Regions from separate parts of the Azonexus sp. MM2026_4 genome, predicted to be linked through region 2. Evidence: predicted binding sites of a transcription regulator. Region 2 holds the regulator's gene; each other region holds the start of a gene.
What was found. The regulator sigma-54, encoded in region 2, starts transcription at its own class of promoters, with help from an activator protein. The targets are predictions, from matches to a motif close to TGGCACGCTTNCTGCTNA.
Positions count from the first base shown of each region.

Region 1: the regulator sigma-54 is predicted to act here: its motif matches at 5,345-5,362, upstream of glnA (type I glutamate--ammonia ligase).
Region 3: the regulator sigma-54 is predicted to act here: its motif matches at 4,344-4,361, upstream of nifH (nitrogenase iron protein).

Region 1 is NZ_CM148380.1:2,564,107-2,571,079, forward strand. Features, by position in the region: gene AC0KWY_RS12090 (efflux RND transporter periplasmic adaptor subunit) at 1-153, shown strand, start outside; gene AC0KWY_RS12095 (efflux RND transporter permease subunit) at 155-3,307, shown strand; gene AC0KWY_RS12100 (DUF4124 domain-containing protein) at 3,299-3,748, opposite strand; gene glnA (type I glutamate--ammonia ligase) at 3,860-5,275, opposite strand; gene AC0KWY_RS12110 (cation diffusion facilitator family transporter) at 5,463-6,629, opposite strand; gene AC0KWY_RS12115 (rhodanese-like domain-containing protein) at 6,679-6,973, shown strand, end outside.
Region 2 is NZ_CM148380.1:2,916,830-2,923,802, reverse strand. Features, by position in the region: gene AC0KWY_RS13800 (high affinity choline transporter 1) at 1-151, opposite strand, end outside; gene AC0KWY_RS13795 (RluA family pseudouridine synthase) at 194-874, opposite strand; gene AC0KWY_RS13790 (hypothetical protein) at 877-1,086, opposite strand; gene recA (recombinase RecA) at 1,290-2,318, shown strand; gene recX (recombination regulator RecX) at 2,311-2,745, shown strand; gene lptB (LPS export ABC transporter ATP-binding protein) at 2,742-3,476, shown strand; gene AC0KWY_RS13770 (RNA polymerase factor sigma-54) at 3,504-4,961, shown strand; gene hpf (ribosome hibernation-promoting factor, HPF/YfiA family) at 4,976-5,302, shown strand; gene ptsN (PTS IIA-like nitrogen regulatory protein PtsN) at 5,359-5,808, shown strand; gene hprK (HPr(Ser) kinase/phosphatase) at 5,818-6,753, shown strand; gene AC0KWY_RS13750 (FHA domain-containing protein) at 6,773-6,973, opposite strand, start outside.
Region 3 is NZ_CM148380.1:232,107-239,079, forward strand. Features, by position in the region: gene AC0KWY_RS01040 (ABC transporter substrate-binding protein) at 1-40, opposite strand, end outside; gene AC0KWY_RS01045 (TonB-dependent receptor) at 52-2,172, opposite strand; gene AC0KWY_RS01050 (NifB/NifX family molybdenum-iron cluster-binding protein) at 2,479-3,177, opposite strand; gene AC0KWY_RS01055 (DUF362 domain-containing protein) at 3,180-3,362, opposite strand; gene nifH (nitrogenase iron protein) at 3,422-4,303, opposite strand; gene AC0KWY_RS01065 (hypothetical protein) at 4,639-5,025, opposite strand; gene AC0KWY_RS01070 (YqhG/Tai3 family protein) at 5,110-5,760, opposite strand; gene AC0KWY_RS01075 (tetratricopeptide repeat protein) at 5,924-6,622, opposite strand; gene AC0KWY_RS01080 (hypothetical protein) at 6,939-6,973, shown strand, end outside.

The DNA.
Region 1 (6,973 bases), 350 kb from region 2:
CCGGTGCGCGTCGGCAACTTCCGCGCCGACGGTGCCGAGATCGTCGGCGGCCTGCGCGGCGGCGAAGCCGTGGTCATCGCCGGCATCTCGCAGTTGCTTGAGGGCCAGGCAGTGGTCGCCCGCAGCGCCCCAGCAGCGGCCGCGCAGCGCTGAGATGAGCCAGCGCTTCAATCTGTCCGACTGGACGCTGCACCACCGGACGCTGGTCGGCTACTTCATGCTCGCCCTCGCCCTGATGGGCATCGTCGCCTACGGTCAACTGGGCCAGGCGGAAGACCCGCCGTTCACCTTCAAGGCAATGGTGATCCAGGCCTACTGGCCGGGTGCCACCGCGCAGCAGGTGGAACAGCAACTGACCGAGCGGATCGAGAAGAAGCTGCAGGAACTGCCTTCGGTCGACCGGCTGACCAGCTATTCGCGCGCCGGCGAAGCGACGGTGATCTTTTTCGCCAAGGACAGCTTCCGTTCGGCGCAGATGCCGGAAATCTTCTACCAGGTGCGCAAGAAGATCGGCGACATCCGCCACACCCTGCCCGAAGGCATCCAGGGGCCCTTCTTCAACGACGAGTTCGGCGACGTCTTCGGCAACCTGTTCGCGGTCACCGGCGAAGGCCTCGACTATCCGCTGCTCAAGGACCAGGCGGAACGCATCCGCGACGCACTGCTGCCGGTCAAGGGCGTCGGCAAGATCGACATCTTCGGCATCCAGGACGAGAAGATCTTCGTCGATATCGACAATGCCAAGCTGGCGACGCTGGGCATCGCCCCGGCGGCGATCGGCCAGGCGCTGGCGCAGCAGAACGCGGTCAACGGCGCCGGCTTCTTCGAGATGGACGACGAGCGCATCCAGTTGCGGCCGAGCGGCGCCTTCGCCAGCGAACAGGCAGTCGCCGACACCCTGATCCGCAGCAACAACCGCAGCTTCCGGCTCGGCGACATCGCTACCGTGCACCGCAGCACCAGCGAGCCGCCCGGCATCCAGGTCCGCTTCGCCGGCAAGCCGGCGCTGGTCATCGGCGTCGCCATGGCGCCGGGCGGCGACATCATCGCGCTGGGCCGGGCGCTGGAACAGAAACTCGCCAGCCTGCGGCCAACGCTGCCGGTCGGCGTCGACATCCACGAGGCGGTCAGCCAGCCGGCCGCCGTGACGCGCTCGATCGACGCCTTCGTCAAAGCCCTGGCCGAAGCGGTGATCGTCGTCCTCGCCGTCACCTTCATCAGCCTCGGCCTGCGCACCGGCATGGTGGTCGCCGTCTCGATCCCGCTGGTCCTGGCCGCCACCTTCCTCGCCATGCACAGCCTCGACATCGGCCTGCACAAGGTGTCGCTCGGCGCACTGGTGCTGGCGCTGGGCCTTTTGGTGGACGACGCGATCATCGCCGTCGAGATGATGTGGGTGAAGATGGAACAGGGCTGGGAGCGCACCCGCGCCGCCTCGTTCGCCTTCACCAGCACCGCCGGGCCGATGCTCTCCGGCACCCTGGTCACCGTCGCCGGCTTCATCCCGATCGCCCTGGCCAAATCGTCGACCGGCGAGTATGCCTTCGCCTTCTTCCAGATCAACGCCATCGCCCTGCTGATTTCCTGGCTGGCCGCCGTCATCGCCATTCCCTGGCTCGGCTACAAGCTGCTGCCCGACCCGCGCGCGGCGCAGACGCCTGGCCGGCTGGCCGCGCGCTGGCCGCGCCTCGACCGCCTGGCGCGCCGGCTCGGCGCCTACGGACCGTCCCATCCGGTCGACCACGATGTTTATGGCACGCCGTTCTACCAGCGCTTCCGGCGCTTCGTCGGCTTCTGCGTCGATCATCGCTGGCTGGTGATCGGCGTCACGCTGCTGCTGTTCGTGCTCGCCATCTTCGGCATGGGCAAGGTGCAGAAGCAGTTCTTCCCGAACTCGACCCGACTCGAACTCAACGTCGAACTGCGCCTGCAGGAAGGCGCCTCGCTAACCGCCACCGCGGACGCCGCGCGGGCGCTAGAAAACTGGCTGGAGGCCGACCGCGCCAGCCACGACGATTTCTCCCATTACGTCTCGTGGATCGGCAGCGGCGTCCCCCGCTATTTCCTGTCGCTCGACCGCCAGCTACCGGCCAGCAACGTCGCCCAGTTCATCATCGAGACGCGCGACATGGCGGCCCGCGAAGCCCTGCGCGAACGCCTGATCAACCATTACCGGCTGGCGCCCGACGGGGTCCGCGCCAACGTTGCCCGCATCGAGAACGGACCGCCGGTCGGTTACCCGGTGCAGTACCGGGTGGCCGGCGAGGACATCGCCGCACTGCGGCGCATCGCCGACGAGGTGGCGAGCATCATGCGCAGCGACGAACGGCTGTCGAACGTCAATTTCGACTGGCACGAACTGTCGAAGACCATCGCCATCGACATCGACCAGGACAAGGCGCGTCTGCTCGGCGTTTCCAGCCAGGACGTCGCCGCCCTGCTCGCCATGTCGCTGCAGGGCTACAGCGTCAGCGCGCTGCGCGAAGGCAGCAAGCGCATCGAGGTCGTCCTGCGCGGCGGCGACAAGGAGCGCCACGACCCGGCCGCCCTCGCCGGCCTGATGCTGCCGACGCCCGCCGGACGCAGCGTGCCGCTGTCGCAGATCGCGCGCCTGACGCCGGTCTTCGAACCCGGCCTGGTCTGGCGCCGCGACCGCGTGCCAACCATCACCGTGCGCGCCAACCTCTACGGCACGACGCAGCCGGCGACCATCGTCGACCATCTGCAGGGCCCCATCGACAGCCTGCGCCAGCGACTGCCCGCCGGTTTCAGCATTGTTCCTGGCGGCTCGGTCGAGGAATCGGCCAAGGGCGGCAACTCGGTCGGCGCCGGCCTGCCCTTGTTCATCCTGGCCGTCGTCACCATCCTGATGATCCAGTTGCAGAACGTCTCGCGCGTCGTCATGGTGCTGCTCACCGCGCCGCTCGGCATGATCGGCATCACCCTGTTCCTGCTCGTCTTCAACCAGCCCTTCGGCTTCATGGCGCTGCTCGGAACGATCGCCCTGTTCGGCATGGTGATGCGCAACTCGGTGATCCTGGTCGACCAGATCGAGCAGGACCTGGCGAGCGGCCGCGCCCGCTGCGAGGCGATCGTCGAATCGACGGTGCGCCGCCTGCGGCCGATCGTGCTCACCGCCGCGGCTGCCGTGCTGGCGATGATCCCGCTGTCGCGCAACGATTTCTTCGGACCGATGGCGATCGCCATCATGGGTGGCCTGATCGTCGCCACCGCGCTGACGCTGTTCTTCCTGCCGGCGCTCTACGCCGCCTGGTACAAGGTCGGCAAGCGCGGCGCCTCAGCGTAATCCGCCCAGTTCCTTCTGGATCGCCTGCAGATTGCGTTCGTGCTGGGCGACGCGGTCACGGTAGGGCGCGGTCCGCTCGGCAACGTTGCCGGTGCGAATGGCTTCCTGTTCGGCCAGTTCCTTGCGCGCCTGCTCCAGCTTGCGCTGCTCGCCGGCCTGTTCCTGTTCGAGAATCAGGCGACGGTCGCCGTCGCGCGCCTTCTGGGTATCTTCCTGGACCCGTGGAAAACCCGCCGGCGTCGGATTCCCCGCCGCGCGCGGCGCGCTGCGCGCTGCCGGGACCGTGTTGTGCTCTTCGCTGACGATCGCCTGGCAATTCTTATTGACCCGGCTATTGGAGATCAGGACCCCGCCACCGGCATCGGTGCACTTGTAGATGGTCTGGGCCGACAGCGCCAGCGGTGCCAGCGCCAGGGAGAAAATTAGCAGCTTGCGTGTCATCGTCATGCTTCCTGGAAACCGGGTCAGTGTACCGGAGTAAACGACCGACTTGCCGAAAGGTGAACAAAAAAAGGGCGGGGAAATCCCCGCCCTTTCTGCTTCCGCTGGCGATCAGCAGGAGTAGTACAGATCGAACTCGACCGGGTGCGTGGTCATGCGGATCTTGTTCACTTCTTCCATCTTCAGGGCGATGTAGGCATCGATCCAGTCGTTGGAGAAAACGCCACCGCGGGTCAGGAACTCGCGATCCTTGTCCAGGCTGTCCAGCGCTTCTTCGAGCGAGGCGCAGACGGTCGGGATCTTGGCATCTTCTTCCGGCGGCAGGTCGTACAGGTTCTTGTCGGCCGGATCTCCCGGGTGGATCTTGTTCTGGATGCCGTCGAGGCCGGCCATCAGCAGCGCGGCGAAGCACAGGTACGGGTTGGCGATCGGATCCGGGAAGCGGGTCTCGATACGACGGGCCTTGGTCGAAGCGACGAACGGGATGCGGATCGAAGCGGAACGGTTCTTGGCCGAGTAGGCCAGCTTGACCGGAGCTTCGTAGTGCGGGACCAGACGCTTGTAGGAGTTGGTGCCCGGGTTGGTGATCGCGTTCAGCGCCTTGGCGTGCTTGATGATGCCGCCGATGTAGTAGAGGGCGGTTTCCGACAGGCCAGCGTACTGGTCACCGGCGAACAGGTTCTTGCCGTCCTTCCAGATCGACTGGTGAACGTGCATGCCCGAGCCGTTGTCGCCGACGATCGGCTTCGGCATGAAGGTGGCGGTCTTGCCGTACTGGTGGGCAACGTTGTGCACCACGTACTTCAGGATCTGGGTCCAGTCGGCGCGCTTGACCAGGGTCGAGAACACGGTGCCGATTTCGCACTGGCCGGCGTTGGCCACTTCGTGGTGATGCACTTCGACCGGCACACCCAGCGATTCGAGGGTGAGAACCATGGCCGAACGGATGTCGTGCAGGCTGTCGACCGGGGGAACCGGGAAGTAGCCGCCCTTGACGCCCGGACGGTGGCCGGTGGCGCCGTTGCCGTCGTTCTTCTCGCCGGAATTCCAGGCCGCTTCGGCGGAGTGGATCTTCAGGTTGCAGCCGGACATGTCGACCGACCATTCGACGCCGTCGAAGATGAAGAATTCGGGTTCCGGACCGAAGTAGGCGGTATCGCCGATGCCGGAGGACTTCAGGTAGGCTTCGGCGCGCTTGGCGATCGAGCGCGGGTCGCGGTCGTAGCCACGGCCGTCGGCCGGATCAACGACGTCGCAGCTGAGGACGACGGTGGTTTCGTCGAAGAAGGGATCGATGTAGGCAGTTGCCGGATCCGGCATCAGCAGCATGTCGGAAGCCTGGATGCCCTTCCAGCCGGCGATCGAGGAACCATCGAAGGCATGGCCGTTTTCGAACTTGTCTTCATCAAAAGCGGAGACCGGCACGGTAACGTGCTGTTCTTTGCCACGGGTGTCGGTGAAGCGGAAATCGACGAACTTGGCGTCATTTTCCTTGATCAGATTGATCACGTCTTGCGGGGTTGCCATACGCGTTAGTCTCCTAAGAAAACAGGATGCCGGCCGGGCCGGCAACATTCAAAATCCAGCGCCTGAGAGGTAGCAGAAAGCATGCCAAGGGTCCCGAGCGAAGTTTTTCATTGTGCCACAAGGGACTGCGATCAAGCACCAGCAATCTTGCGCACCATTATAGTGCACACAAAAGAACGCAGCACCATTACGGTGCCGACGAGTAGTTCAAGCGCAGCGCATGAACCACCGGCAAATCCCGCAAACGACCAGCCAGGCCGGCCTCGATATCAGCGAGGGAGGAACAATCCGCCAACGAACCGTAAGCGAAATAAAGATCGACTTCGAGTTGCCCGCCGACATAGTGCAGGACAATCCTGGCCGGCGCCGGCAAATCAGTCAGCAGGGGCGCGAGCTGCGGCAACAGGGCTTCGCGATCAGGCAGGCCAAGCGCTGAACGATCGGGCTCGACATCGTCGTCCGGATCGACGTGTACGAGAACATCGAGCACTTCCGGGTGCGCCCGGAGCACCGCCGCCCGTGCCGACTCGGCGATATGGTGACCTTCCGAGACGCTGATCCGGGGATCGACCTGGACATGGGCGTCGACCAGCACCTGATGCGCCATGCGCCGGGTGCGCAGGGCATGCAGATCGAGCACGCCGGGTGTCGTGCGCAGGGTGTTGCGGATCGCCGTGACACGGGTCTCGTCGAGCCCGGTGTCGATCAGCTCCTCGATCGCCTCCCAGGCCAGCTTGCCGCCCATGCGCAGGATCATGAAACCCATCAGCGCCGCCGCCAGCAAATCGAGGAAGCCCCAGCCGAGCAGCGCACCGCCGATGCCGACCACGACCACCAGCGCCGACGCCGCATCAGCCCGGGTATGCAGGGCGTTCGCGGTCAACAACTGGGAACGCAGTTTTTCGGCAACCCGGATCAGGTAGCGATACAGGACTTCCTTGGCGACAACGGTGAGGACGGCAATCCAGAAAGCCAGCATGGCGATCGCCGGCTGGCTGGCGTGCTCGCCGAGGCGCATACCCGAATCCCACAGGATACCGGCGCCGATCAGCACCAGCGACACCCCGAGCGCCAACGTCGCCGCCGTTTCGACGCGACCATGCCCGTAGGGATGAGCGCGGTCGGCCGGCAGCACGCTCTGCCGGCTCGCCCAGATGACGAGAAAGTCGGACAGCAGGTCGGAAAAGGAGTGCAGGCCGTGTGCGACCAGCGACTGCGAATGCGCCAGCCAACCGACGATCAACTGGACAACGGTCAACGCCAGGTTGACCAGCACGCTGACCCAGGTCGCCCTTTGCGCCTCGCCGGCACGCGCTGCGGCACTGCCCGGCGGCCCGGAATCCACTTTTCCCATCGGGTCTGTCCTATATACTGTAGGGCCAAGATTCTAGCAGCGATCCACCATGGGCAAACTCAGCGACATTCTCGACATCGCACATTCCCGGGCCGAAGGGCTGGAACGCCCCTACCAGGGTGAATTGTTGCCGACCGAGGCCCACGAACTCCTGCTGCATGCCCCGGGCGCCCGCCTGGTGGACGTGCGGACCCGCGCCGAATGGGATTGGGTCGGACGCATTCCCGGTGCCATCGAGATCGAATGGAACCAGTACCCGGGCGGCACCCGCAACCCGCATTTCCTTGCCGAACTGCGCCGCCAGGTCGATCCGGAAGCGCTGCTCATCTTCATCTGCCGCAGTG
Region 2 (6,973 bases):
ACCAGGTGGCGAAGACCATGGCCAGCACGATGGGAAATGGCAGGTTGCGGCCGGCGACGATGTAGTCGCGGGCGTTGTGCACCCGGGTTGCGGCGTAAAGGCCGATGCCGATGGAAACGGCGAGATAGATGACGACGAACCAGATCAGCATGATGGCGGGTCGGCTACGGCAAGGGGTTGAAAATGCGCGGAATTATAAGGTTATTGCGGCTTTTTCTAGCGGGATAAATGGCGCCGGGCAGCGAAAATCTATGGCTTTGCCATCCAGCGGGTGCGGGAAGGCAATTTCTGCCGCGTGCAGCAGCAGTCGCGCTGCCCGGCCGGCGGCTGCGCCGGCGTACAAATCGTCGCCGAGGATGGGGTGGCCGAGGGCCGCCAGATGGACGCGCAACTGGTGCGAGCGGCCGGTTACCGGTTCCAGTTCGACGACCGTCGCATCCCGCGCCGGATCGCGGGCGATGACCCGGAAACGCGTCAGCGACGGTTTGCCGAGTTCGTGGCTGACCATTTGCCGTGGCCGGTTCGGCCAGTCGCAGATCAGCGGCAGGTTGATTTCCCCGCTATCGTCGGCGATCAGGCCGGCGACGGCGGCGACGTAGCGCTTGTCCACCGCCCGTTCCCGGAACAGGCGGTACATCTCGCGCTGCACCGCTTCGCCGCGGGCAACGACGAGTAGTCCGGAGGTGGACATGTCGAGGCGGTGGGCGATCATCGCCTCCGGCCAGCGGCGTTGCAGGCGGCTGATCACGCAATCCTGCTTGTCCGCGCCGCGTCCGGGAACGGAGAGCAGTCCGCTGGGCTTGTCGACGACCAGCAACTGGTCGTCCACGTGGACGACGACGATATCTTCGGCGGGCGGGCGGTAATCGGGCATGTTCAGGAACGCCGGTCCGGGATGCTGCAGCGGGGGTCGCGGAACGGTCCGCCGCCATGGGTCCAGCCGGCGCCGGGCGAGGTCTGCAGGCAGACTGTCGTGCCGTCGATCTTGCTCAGCCAGCGGTGCCAGCTTGCTGGGCGAGCCTGGGTGCCGAGGATGGCGAGACCGAGCAAGGTCGGGATGAGGTAGCGGAGAAGACGATATTTCATGGTCGATATACTGTATAGTTGTACAGTAAATGCCGTCGTTCGGGCAGGGGCGCAAAGCATACACCCCTGGCCGCGGCATTCGGCAGCGAACGGAATCGCCATTGGCATGTTTGCTGCCGATGGCGCATCATCATGCAGCCAGCAATTTTTGTTCCATCCCTGGCCCCTGTGCCATAATCCGCTCAACGTTTCGAGGTAAGAACATGGACGACAACAAGGCAAAGGCGCTCGCCGCAGCGCTGCAACAAATCGAAAAGCAGTTCGGCAAGGGCTCCATCATGAAGATGGGCGATGCCGAGATCGACGAAGGGATCCAGGTCGTTTCCACCGGCTCGCTCGGGCTTGATCTGGCGCTGGGCGTCGGCGGCCTGCCGCGTGGCCGTGTCGTCGAGATCTACGGTCCGGAATCTTCGGGCAAGACCACGCTCTGTCTGCAGGTCGTCGCTGAAATGCAGAAGCTGGGCGGCGTCGCCGCCTTCATCGATGCCGAGCATGCGCTCGATCCGCAATATGCGCAGAAACTCGGCGTCAATGTCGGCGACCTGCTGATTTCGCAGCCCGACACCGGCGAGCAGGCGCTGGAGATTTCCGACATGCTGGTGCGCTCGGGTTCGGTCGACATCATCGTCATCGACTCGGTCGCCGCCCTCACCCCTCGTGCCGAAATCGAAGGCGAAATGGGCGACCAGATGGTCGGCCTGCACGCTCGCCTGATGTCGCAGGCGTTGCGCAAGCTGACCGCCAACATCAAGAAGACCAATACGCTGGTCATCTTCATCAACCAGATCCGGATGAAGATCGGCGTCATGTTCGGCTCGCCGGAAACCACCACCGGCGGTAACGCGCTCAAGTTCTACGCTTCGGTGCGCATGGACATCCGCCGCATCGGCGGCATCAAGAAGGGCGACGAGGTGATCGGCAACGAGACCAAGGTCAAGGTGGTCAAGAACAAGGTGTCGCCGCCGTTCCGCGAAGCCATTTTCGATATCCTCTACGGTGAAGGCATTTCCCGCGAAGGCGAGATTGTCGAGATGGGCGTTGCCCACAAGCTGATCGACAAGTCCGGCGCCTGGTATGCCTACCAGGGCGAGAAGATTGGCCAGGGCAAGGACAACGCCCGCGAGTTCCTGCGTAGCCACCCGGATACCGCCCGCGAGATCGAGGCGAAAATCCGTGAGGCGGCAGCGGCCAAGGTGCTCAAGCCGACCCGTTCGTCCGGCGGGGATGACTGAACTGCGTCAGCGCGCCCTGCAGTTATTGGCCCGGCGCGAACATAGCCGGGCCGAGCTGCATGCCCGGTTGGCCGCCCAGGCCGAGTCCGGCGAGGCGCTGCTGGCGGTGCTCGATGCGCTGGAGCAGCAGGGGCTGCTGTCCGACGACCGCTATGCCAGGCAACGGGTGGTCGCCCGTGCCGGCCGCTATGGCAACGCCCGTCTGCGCCAGGAGTTGAAGCAGCGCGGTATCGGCGACAGCGAGATCGCGGCGGCGCTACCGGAGGCCGGCGACGAGCTGGAACGTTGCCGGGCGATCTGGGTCAGGAAGTTCGGCCAGCCGCCGGAATCTCCGGAAGAGCGTGCAAAACAGACGCGTTTCCTGCAGTATCGCGGCTTTTCCCATGAAGCGATCCGCCATGTCCTGCGTGGAGTCGAAGACGAATGAGCCTGCCGTCAGCCACCCTGTCCGCCCATAACCTGAAAAAGCGCTACAAGGCGCGGACTGTCGTCGAGGACGTTTCCTTCGCCGTCAGGTCGGGCGAGGTGGTCGGCCTGCTCGGTCCGAACGGCGCCGGCAAGACCACGTGTTTCTACATGGTCGTCGGTCTGGTGGTTGCCGATGGCGGCGAGGTCTATATCGACGAGGAGCGCTTGACCCATCAGGCGATGCATGCCCGGGCCCGCCTCGGACTGTCCTATCTGCCGCAGGAAGCATCGGTGTTCCGCAAGCTCAACGTCGAGGAAAACATCCAGGCGGTGCTGGAGTTGCAGAAGCTGACGCCGACCGAGATCGCCGCGCGGCTCGAGGAGTTGTTGAGCGAGCTGCATATCGGCCATGTCCGCCATGTCAATGCGGCGGCGCTTTCCGGCGGCGAGCGGCGGCGTGTCGAAATTGCCCGGGCGCTGGCGACCAATCCGCGTTTCATTCTGCTCGACGAACCTTTCGCCGGTGTCGATCCGATCGCCGTGCTGGAAATCCAGAAAATCATCCGTTTCCTCAAGGATCGCGGCATCGGTGTCCTGATTACCGACCACAATGTTCGCGAGACCCTCGGCATCTGCGATCACGCAGTGATCATCAACGCCGGTCACGTCCTGGCTTCCGGGCGGCCGGAAGAAATTGTCGACAATGAAAGCGTGCGCAAGGTATACCTTGGCGAACATTTCCGGCTTTGATTCCTACGTGACCAGACCATTCCCGCAATGAAACCGGCACTCCAGCTCAAACTCTCGCAACATCTCGCCCTGACGCCGCAGTTGCAGCAGTCGATCAAGCTGCTGCAACTGTCTACGGTCGAGATGCAGCAGGAGATCGAACGCTATCTGCTGGAAAACCCGATGCTGGAGCGCGACGACGACGGCCCGACCGAGTCGTATGCCGCCGCCCAGCAATTCGATTCGCCGGACAAGGCAAGCTCGGCAGAGACGGCAAGCCCACCGGAAAGTCACGAGGACGCTCAGGGCGAGCCGCCGATGACCCCGGACGACGTCGATGACGACCGCTGGTCGAGCGACGCCGGTACCTTCACCGGCGCCGGGCGTGACGAGGATGACGACAACGACCCGCAGGACAGTCACGCAGCCAATGTCAGCCTGCGCGAGCACCTCGGTTGGCAACTGGGAATGACCCAGATGTCGGAACGCGATCGCAGCCTGGTCCGTTTCCTGATCGAAGCGCTCGACGATGACGGTTATCTGGCGACGCCTCTCGATGAACTCTGGGAAACCCTGCCCGCCGAGTACGAAGTCGAACTCGAAGAGCTCGACATCGCCCTGCGCCACATCCAGAACTTCGATCCGACCGGTGTTGGCGCCCGCGATCTGCGCGAATGTCTGCTGCTGCAGCTCAAGGTCGAGGAAGATTGCGCCGAGCGGACGTTGGCCATGGCCATCGCCGACAAGCACCTGGAACTTCTGGCCGCCCGCGATTTTGCGCGGATTCGCCGACTCACCGGCTGTGACGACGAAATCCTCAAGGGCGCCCACGAACTGATCACCAGCCTCAATCCGCGGCCGGCCGCCGGCTATTCGCAGATCGAAGCGCGTTACATCACGCCCGATGTCATCGTCAAGAAACTCAAGGGCAAGTGGACGGCCTACATCAATCCGGACGCCTACCCTCGCCTGCGCATCAACCGCTTGTACGCGGAAATCCTCGCCAAGCAGCGGCGCGGCAACGGCAATCTGAGCGGCCAGTTGCAGGAAGCACGCTGGCTGATCAAGAACGTCCAGCAGCGTTTCGAGACCATCCACCGCGTCACCCAGGCCATCGTCGACCGCCAGCGCCAATTCTTCGAGCACGGCGAAGTCGCCATGCGGCCCCTGGTCCTGCGCGAGATTGCCGACCTGCTCGGCCTCCACGAATCGACCATTTCACGGGTGACCAGCCAGAAATACATGGCGACGCCGCGGGGAATTTTCGAGCTCAAATACTTCTTTGGCAGCCACGTATCCACCGATACTGGCGGTGCCTGTTCTGCCACCGCCATTCGTGCGCTGATCAAGCAATTGATTTCGGCGGAGGATGGCAAGAAGCCCTTGTCGGATAGTCAATTATCCGAAATACTAGGCCAGCAGGGAATCGTCGTTGCCCGACGCACGGTCGCCAAATACCGCGAATCGTTGAACATCCCGCCGGTCAATTTACGAAAGACCCTGTAGAGAGAGGAGAAAAAATGAATCTGCAAATCAGCGGTCATCATATTGAAGTTACCCCGGCCCTGCGCGAATACGTCGAGAACAAGCTCGAACCCGTTCTGCGTCACTTCGACAAGGTGACCGGCGTCAGCGTCGTGCTCTCGGTCGAGAAGCTCAAGCAGCAGGCTGAAGTTACCCTGCACGTGCCGGGCAAGGACATCCATGTCGAGGAAGCCGGCGACGATCTTTACGCAGCGATCGATGCCATGTTCGACAAGCTCGACCGCCAGGTCCAGAAGTACAAGCAGAAGGTGCAGGATCACCATCGCGGTGAGAAACCGTCGCAGCACCTTGAAGGCGAATAAGCCGGCCCTGACCGCAGCCATTCCCGGCTGCGGTCTTTTTGCTTCAACACTTTCCCATGACCCCCCTAGACAACATTCTGACTGCCGACCAGGTTCTGCTTGATTTGGATGCGAGCAGCAAGAAACGTGTTTTCGAACAGGCCGGGATGCTTTTCGAAGGTCGGCTCGGCATGGCCCGGACGCAGATTTTCGATAGCCTGTTTGCTCGCGAGAAGCTGGGCTCCACTGGCCTCGGTCAGGGCATCGCGATCCCGCATGGCCGCATCAAAGGCCTGAAACAGGCGGCCGGTGCACTAATCCGCCTGACCACACCGATTCCCTTCGATTCGCCGGACGGCCGCCCGGTCACCCTGCTATTCGTGTTGCTGGTGCCGGAGCAGGCGACCGAGGAGCATCTGCAGATCCTTTCCGAACTGGCGCAACGCTTCTCCGACCGGGCCTTCCGCGAAGCCCTGCTGGCGGCGCCCGACGTCGCAACCGTTCTCTCCCTGTTCAAGAAGTCCTGATTCCGCGCCGTGCGCCACATCAGCCTTGAACAGTTGTACCAGGACAACCGCGAGCAGTTGTTGTTCAACTGGGTAGTCGGCCAGCGTGCCGACCGTCGGGTCGAACTGAAGGCGGCGAGCAATTACGGCGCCGACGTCGTCGGCCACATCAACATCATTCACCCGGAACGCCTGCAGGTCATGGGGCAGGCCGAGTACGACTGGGCGATGCGGATCGGCGAACGCCGCTTCGGCCAGCTATTCAGCGATCTGTTGTCGGCCAGGACGCCGGCGATGATCGTTGCCGATGGACTCAAGCCGCCCGATTTCGTGCTCGAAGCCTGTCGGCAGGCCGATGTGCCGTTGATCCTTTCGCCCAAGCATTGTTCAGCGGTGATCGATCACCTGCGCATCTACCTTTCCGCTCGCCTCGCCGATACGGTCAGCCTGCACGGGGTATTCATGGACGTGCTCGGCATGGGCGTGCTGATCACCGGCGATTCCGGGGTCGGCAAGTCGGAACTGGCGCTCGAACTGATTTCCCGCGGCCACGGCCTGGTTGCCGACGACGTCGTCGAAATGGCGCGCATCGCGCCAACCACGATCGAGGGCCGTTGCCCCGGCATGCTGCGGGATTTCCTCGAGGTGCGCGGGCTCGGGCTGCTCAACATCCGTACCATCTTCGGCGAAACGGCGTCGCGCCGGAAAATGAAGCTGAAGCTGATCGTTCACCTGCAGCGGACGATCGCCGCCGAAGATGCACCACGCCTGCCGCTCGATGCGCAGACTCAGGAAGTGCTTGGTGTTCCGGTGCGCAAGGTGGTGATCCCCGTTGCCGCCGGACGCAACCTGGCGGTGCTGCTGGAGGCTGCGGTGCGCAATACCATCCTGCAGTATCGGGGAATTGATTCGATGCAGGATTTCATCGACCGGCAAAGCCGGGTGATGACTGACGAAACGCCCTGAGACTGGCCCTTCGCCTCGCTCAGAGGTGTTCGAATTCGATGCGTTCGGCGGCCGTATCGTTGGCCGAGCTGCCAAAGCAGATGATGCCCTTGCCGTCGAGCAAAGCTTCATGCTTGCGAACCAGCACCTCCCGTTGTCCCTGCAGGGTCAGGAAGCTGCCATTGGTGCTGGTGTCGACCAGATAGTAGCCGTCGTCGCGGCGCTCGATGCGCGCATGCAA
Region 3 (6,973 bases), 2.0 Mb from region 2:
GGAGGGCGAGCAGGAAGCGCGGGCGGGCGAGTGCGGGCATGCGGACGGCGCTCAGAAAGCGACGGTGGCCGATGCCATCACCGTGCGCGGGGCGCCCGGGTAGAGATTGACCGAGCGCCCGGTCCAGTAACGCTTGTCGGCGATGTTGCTGACGCCGACGCGCCAGGTCGTCTTGCGGCCGGCGATCAGCCGTTCGTAACGCAGGCCGAGATCGCCCAGGGTGACCGCTTTTAGTTCAAGCGTATTGGTGGCGTTCTGCGGAATCTTGCCGACGTGGCTGAGACCGCCGGTCAGCGTCAGCCCGGGGAGGGCGGCGAGATCGTATTCGGCATAGAGCCTGGCCATCCTTTCCGGGGCGCCTTCCGGCGTCTTGCCTTCGCTGAGCGGATTGGCAGCCTTTTTCACTTCGGCGTCGAGCAGGGTCAGGCCGCCGACCAGGACCAGCCGCCGGGTCAGGCGCCCGCTGGCGGAGAACTCCAGCCCCTTGTAGCGCGCCCGTCCGTCGAGCGAGGTGATGTCGTTTTCGGTCATCACGTTCGCCTTGTCGATATCGAACCAGGCGGCGGTCAGCAGCATGCCGCCTAGCGTCGCCTTGACGCCGACTTCCTTCTGCTTGCTGACCGAAGGCGGCAGGACCTCGCCGGTATTGCCCGGTGCCGTCGACACGACGCCCTGTTCCAGTCCTTCCATGTAGGAAAAGTAGGTGGTCAGCGCCGGGAGCGGTTTGAACGAGATGGCGACGGCCGGGGTGAATTCCTGCTTCTCGTAGATGGTCGGGGTGACGACGCCGGCCGCGCTGCGGTTCTTCACCCGGTCATCCACCTCGGCCCAGGTGCCGCCGAGCAGGACTTCCCAGCGCTCGCCGATGGCGATCCGGTCGGCCAGCATCCAGGTCGTGTAGCGCGTGTCCTGCTGCTGTTCGGTACCCGGTTTGGTGGTCAGCGCAGGCGCCCAGGCCGGGCCGCCGAGGTTGCCGGCGAACCAGCTGGCCGGGGCGGCGGCGCTGAATAGCGTGCTGTAGCCGTTCCAGCCCTGGTGGAAATCGTCGTAGGTGCCGCCGAAGGTCAGTTTGTGCTGGAGCGGGCCGGTGGCGAAGGCTGCGTCGAGGAAAAGGGCGGTCTGCCAGGCGCTGCGGCGGTGTTTGTCGTGGGCGTCGAGCCGCCAGCGGTAGTCGAGGTCGGTGTTCTGCCAGTATTGCCGCCCCATCAGGTAACTCCGTTCGCCATCGCTGTAGCGCAACCTGCCGCGCAGCGAGAAGACTTCGTTGAGCCGGCTCTCGACGGCGAGGCCGAGGCGGCTGGTGAGGTCGTGGGTGTGGCCGTCTTGCGGGCCCCAGTTCTTGCTCGCGTCCGGGGCTTTCGGGATACCGCTGGCCAGGCTGGGGACGAACAGGGCCTGCGGCTGCTCGACGACACGCCTGGCGCGGGCGGCGTCGAAGCTCAGCAGGGTGTCGGCGGTGAGTTGCCAGTCGATCGCGCCGGCGATGCTGTAGCGCTCCTGGCTCATGTCTTCGGTGCCGGTGTCGCCGGCATTGGCGAGGCCGAGGTTGAAACGGTAGGCGAGGTCGCCGCGCCCGGCGAGCGGTCCGCCCAGGTCGATCGCCCCGTACAGTTGCCGGTCGTAGAGACCGACGGTGATTTCCGCCAGCGGCGCACGCGTCGGCCGCTTGGTGTTGTAGTTGATCATGCCGGCGGGCGAGGTGATGCCGTAGAGAAAGCCCGAGGTGCCGCTCAGCACTTCGATGCCGGCCTTGTCTTCCATGGGTTGGTAGATGTCGAAGCTGCGCATCCCGTCGACCGCCATGTTGTAGGTCCAGGTCGAGGCGCTCAGGCCGCGGATCGCGAAGTAGGGCGTGATCTGGCTGGCGCCGGTGCTGTTGTACACCGTCGCCACGTACTTCAGCGCTTCGCCGGTATTGGCGGCCTGGGTGTTGGCGATGAACTCGGCCGACACGCTGTTGACGGTGAATGGCGTGTCCTGGCTGCTGCCGTTGCCGAGCGGACCGAGGCGGACCTGGTCGCTGCGGTAGCCATGGCTGGCTTCGCCGTTGGCATAGGCGGCGCCGCTGACGCGGACTTCCGGGAGTTCTACGGGGTCGTCGGCGGCGAGCGCAGGGCCGCCGATGGCGGCGATGGCGAGAGCGAGGGAAAGGCGGCGGAGAGGGGCGGGCATGATGGCTTCCAGAGAACAGGTTCATCCCTGTCATGGCAAGGCGCGTGCCAGTGCTTCGCGGCGCGCATTTGTTGACCGATCCGAACAAGCACCGAAGATTGTTCGCCGATGTCAGGCGCCGTGGCGTTCGGCGGCGGCCATTGCCGCCTCCGGTGTTCGCCGATGTACCGTTGCCCGGGCGCAGGTGTACCTGCGCGTGCGGGCGCGCCGCTTGGTGAGCGCAAGCTGTTCTTGCCGGCCCAGGCGTGTGGCGCTGCTCCGGACAACGCGGAAACGCCGGCGTGCCGTCGGGCGGCAAGCGCCGCTTCAGCGGGAATGGATCAGGACGGGGCGGTCGATCGCCAGGCGTGGCGAGCCGTGCTGGCCGACTGCCTTGGCCAGCCAGGGCGGCGGATGGTCGCTGGCGAGGACGCGCTGCAGGTCGGCGAGCTTTTCCGCGGCGGTGTTGCCGTCGGGAAAGATGACCGGGTGGATGCCGTTGACGGTGAGGCGGGCGGCGGCCTGGTTGCTCAGCGTCTGCGCATAGAGCAGGCGGCAGTCGCCGATCAGCCGGGTGCGCTGCGAATCGCGGCCGGCGCGGCGGCTGAGCGGCGCCGGCGAGCGTTGCTCGACGAGGCGGATGTCGGCGGCGGACACTTGGTAGATCAGGAAGGAGCGGCAGTTGCCGAAATTGCCGTCGATCGAGGCGCCGTTGTCGGTGGCGACGGCAAGGCGCAGCGAGTGGTCGAGTTCGGCGGCGGGGACGGCTGGCGGCGAATCGACGATTTCGATCGCGGCGTCGCCCCGCAGGTAGGCCAGCGCCAGCCGCAGGTCGGCGCGCTTTTCGTTGTTCAGACCGGCGCGGCGCAATGCCGCCAGGTCGAGACTGGCCAACCTGTCGGCACTCAGCGGCAGGCCGCGGATGGCGATCAGGATGTCGATCAAGCCGCGCAGTCCGACGGTGTTCAGGCAGCGCCCGGCCAGGCCGATGCGCAGCGCGAGTTCCGGGGAAAGGCGGCTTTCCATGATCAGAGCGGCTGGATGCTGTCGGCGGAACAGACGGCAACGCATTCCGGGTCGCCGTCGCATTCGGTGCAGAGGCTGGCGTCGATCGAATAGACGCCCTTGGTCCTGAGCACCGCGCCGGTCGGGCAGACCGGCTTGCAGTCGCCGCAGGTGGTGCAGATTTCCGGGTCGATTTTCATGGCCATGGCGAATCTCCTGGCAGGACGGAAAAGGGTGGCGCGCGCCGCGCGCCACCGTTGGCCGATCAGGCGGCGAGTTGGGCGGCGGTCTTGCCGACGATGGATTCGTCTTCCGCTTCCATGATGCCGAATTCCATCAGCAGCTCTTCCAGCTCTTCCATCTCGACCGGGGTCGGGATGACGAAGTTGGTGTTGTTGACGATCTTCGAAGCCAGCGCGCGGTACTCGTCGGCCTGCTTGTGGGTCGGATCGTATTCAACGCAGGTCATGCGGCGGATTTCGGCGTGCTGCACGACGTTGTTGCGCGGCACGAAGTGGATCATGGTGGTGCCGAGGCGGGCGGCCAGGGCCATGATCAGTTCGTCTTCGCGGTCGGTGTTGCGGCTGTTGCAGATCAGGCCGGCCAGACGCACGCCACCGGAGTTGGCGTACTTGACGATGCCCTTGGCGATGTTGTTGGCGGCGTACATGGCCATCATTTCGCCGGAGCAGACGATGTAGATTTCCTGCGCCTTGTTTTCGCGGATCGGCATGGCGAAGCCACCGCAGACGACGTCGCCGAGCACGTCGTAGAAGACGAAGTCGAGGTTTTCGTCGTAGGCGCCTTCTTCTTCCAGGAAGTTGATGGCGGTGATGACGCCGCGGCCGGCACAGCCGACGCCGGGTTCCGGACCGCCGGATTCAACGCACTTGACACCGCCGAAGCCGATCGACAGGACGTCTTCCAGTTCGAGATCTTCGACCGAGCCAGCTTCCGCGGCCAGGTGCATGACCGTGGTCTGGGCCTTGCTGTGCAGGATCAGACGGGTCGAGTCAGCCTTCGGGTCGCAGCCGACGATCATGACCTTCTTGCCGGATTCGGCGAGGGCGGCAACCAGGTTTTGGGTGGTGGTGGACTTGCCGATGCCACCTTTGCCGTAGATGGCGCATTGACGCAGTTTGGCCATGTTGATTTCTCCTAGGGATTGAGGTTGTGACCCCATCCTTTGAGCAATCCCTGTGCCACTGTTTCAAGTGACTGAAAATAAACGGTAAGCAGTGGCGCGCGGCAGAATTCCCGAGCTGCCGGCCGGGTCTGGGCGTTCCGCGAAGAACGTTTCGCGGCCAAATGTTCGCGGATGTGCCGGCGACGTTCCCGAGGCTATTTTCGTCGTGGAGAGATGCGATCCAGGGGCGACACGTCTTGGTCGAGCGAGCCGTCCCGTTGAACCGCCCGTTGCGGAACTGCGCGGAGAGTGTGGGAGCGGGAGAGAGAAGTCCTTGGCGAACCGATGCGCACTCATCAGGTCGTGGTTTCCTTGAATGGTTCGGCAGCCACTTGAAGCTGGTCTTCATAGACGATATAGCCGGGACGGTTCGTTCTCAGTACCTCGACAATGATGCCGTGGGCGTTGAGGATCTGCGACAACGCGTGCATCTTAGCGAGGTGCGCAACGGCTGTGTCCTTGAACCAGCTGAGAGCAACGTTCTTTGCATGGGGCTTCGATGAGCGTGAAAAGCTGCGGGGTTTCTTGAGGTTATGGCGAAACCACTCGTAGATTTCGTCGTACTGCCTTTGTTCGTGCTCCTGCAGCACGCCTTCGTATTCGAGCTCAGATATCGCTTGAAAGATGCCTTGGCGACGACCAGAGTCCCCGTCGTTCTTGTGAATCACGAATCGCACAAACATCGCGTGGGCGGCTCCGTTTTGAGGGTGACGAATTAAAGGGAGACGATCAAAGCAATGCGCACTTGTGCGTCGCATGCCGGCAGATTAGCTTCCCTCATTTGGCGCGAGATCCCCCTTGCGCGGATGGGCCAACAGAAATTCCTGCTCCTCAGCCATTTCCTTTCTGGCTGACAAGCCGGCCGTGTTCATGACGTCATCAACGACCCAAACCCCACCTTCGAGGATCAATTTATATGTGACGCGCCTTTCGTAATAACTGCCGGCATTCTTTTCGGACGGTAAAACATTGAAGCTGGCCAGAACGATTCCCGGCCCCACCTCCGCTATTGTCATCCCGGAATTGGCGTAAGTCAGGTTCGGGTCACTCTCCTGACTGTCGAAGTAGACGTCGATATCCGAACCCCATCCGCAAGGACCATCCTCTCCCAGTTCCTTGCACATGCGATCGGTTTTCGCAATCTCATCAGCGAAGTCTTTGGAGAATGGAATTGTGGGGCGCGGGGCCGTCCAGTTCTTGGAGTAGGAATAGCTAAGATATCGCCTGTAGAAATTCTTGACCGTCTCCGCTGCGCCTTCAGGCTCTACAGCCCCGGCTTGAAGGCCAAGTGCCATCGAGGCAAGGAGCATCAGCGCGATAGTTCTGCGCAACATGTGGACCGTCTCCAATGAAATATGTGACATGACCGGCTTGCTCAGCTTTTGTGCAGTTCGGATGGAGTGGGCTTGATCAAACAATCAGGGTTGCTTTTGACCTGAAATGAAGCAGGTGAAATAACCGCTATGGCTTGATTCGGTTTTATTTCAATCATGATTTAAATATCAATAATTGCGACATGGTTATTAATAAATGAAATGGATTTCCTCGTCCAGTGCCACCAGCGAAAGTCCCCGGGAGGTACTAGGCCGCTGTTTGATAGCGAGTTTTCCCGATGAGGTTGAGAAGCTCGTTGGCTTGTTCATGGTCATCGTCCGCGTTTGCCATTTCAAGTAGAGATCGGACTCGTGCAAGCTTGCCTTTCCTCGTCGGGCCACGGATGAGTTGGAGGACGGACAACCAGTAGCGCGCATTTTCAATTGATCTTTGGTAGCAAGTGCTCGGGTCGCATGCGATGAGTCGCTCAAAGGAGGAACGCGCGGACGCGAAATCTTGACGAGTACCGAAGCCGAAGAAATGACAGAGGCCGATTTGCAGATGTGCGTCGTTGTCTCCCATGGCCCCGGACTTTTGGTAGCAGCGAAACGCCAGCTTTGGCTTTCCCATGTCTCGGTAGATGGTCGCAAGGTTGAATGCAGCCGTTGAGTCGCCTTGCGCGATAGCCAATTTTGACCAGTAAATGGCGCGCGGAAGGTCTTTGGGGACTTCGCCACCCGAACTGAGGATTACGCCCAGCGAGTTCTGCGCCTGACGATTGCCTTGCGAAGCGGATGCTTGGTACCACTGTATGGCCGCCTCTGGGTTTGCGGCGGCAAGCAGTCTTCCGGACTTGTCCTTTACCCCCTCCTCGTAACAGTAGCCGAGTTCCCATTGCGCATTGGCATCACCGCTGTTGGCGGCTGATCTAAGACTATTCCAGTGTTTGCGGAGGATGATGTTCATGGGCGGCAAGCGTTGAACAGTTACTGGCTTGAGCGCCAGGGGGGGGCCGAGCATCAAGCGGTTATGGTGCAAGGCACAGGGCTATTCGTCGTAGTCGAGCGAGCCATCTCGTTGAACCGCCCACTGCGGAGCAGCACGGTGGGTGGTGTGGGGGCCGGGGGAGAGAAACCCCTAGCTACACGATTAGACATAATTGAACTACCAGCGCATACCGGACATGGCGCTCATGGCAATGCCTTGAATAGCGAACATTGAACTAGCGATACCAAGAGGAAGTGTCACTAGAAGACATAGACGAAACGTGGATATTTGACTGATGTTCTTACGACGTGAAGCTCTGATTAGGGGTGC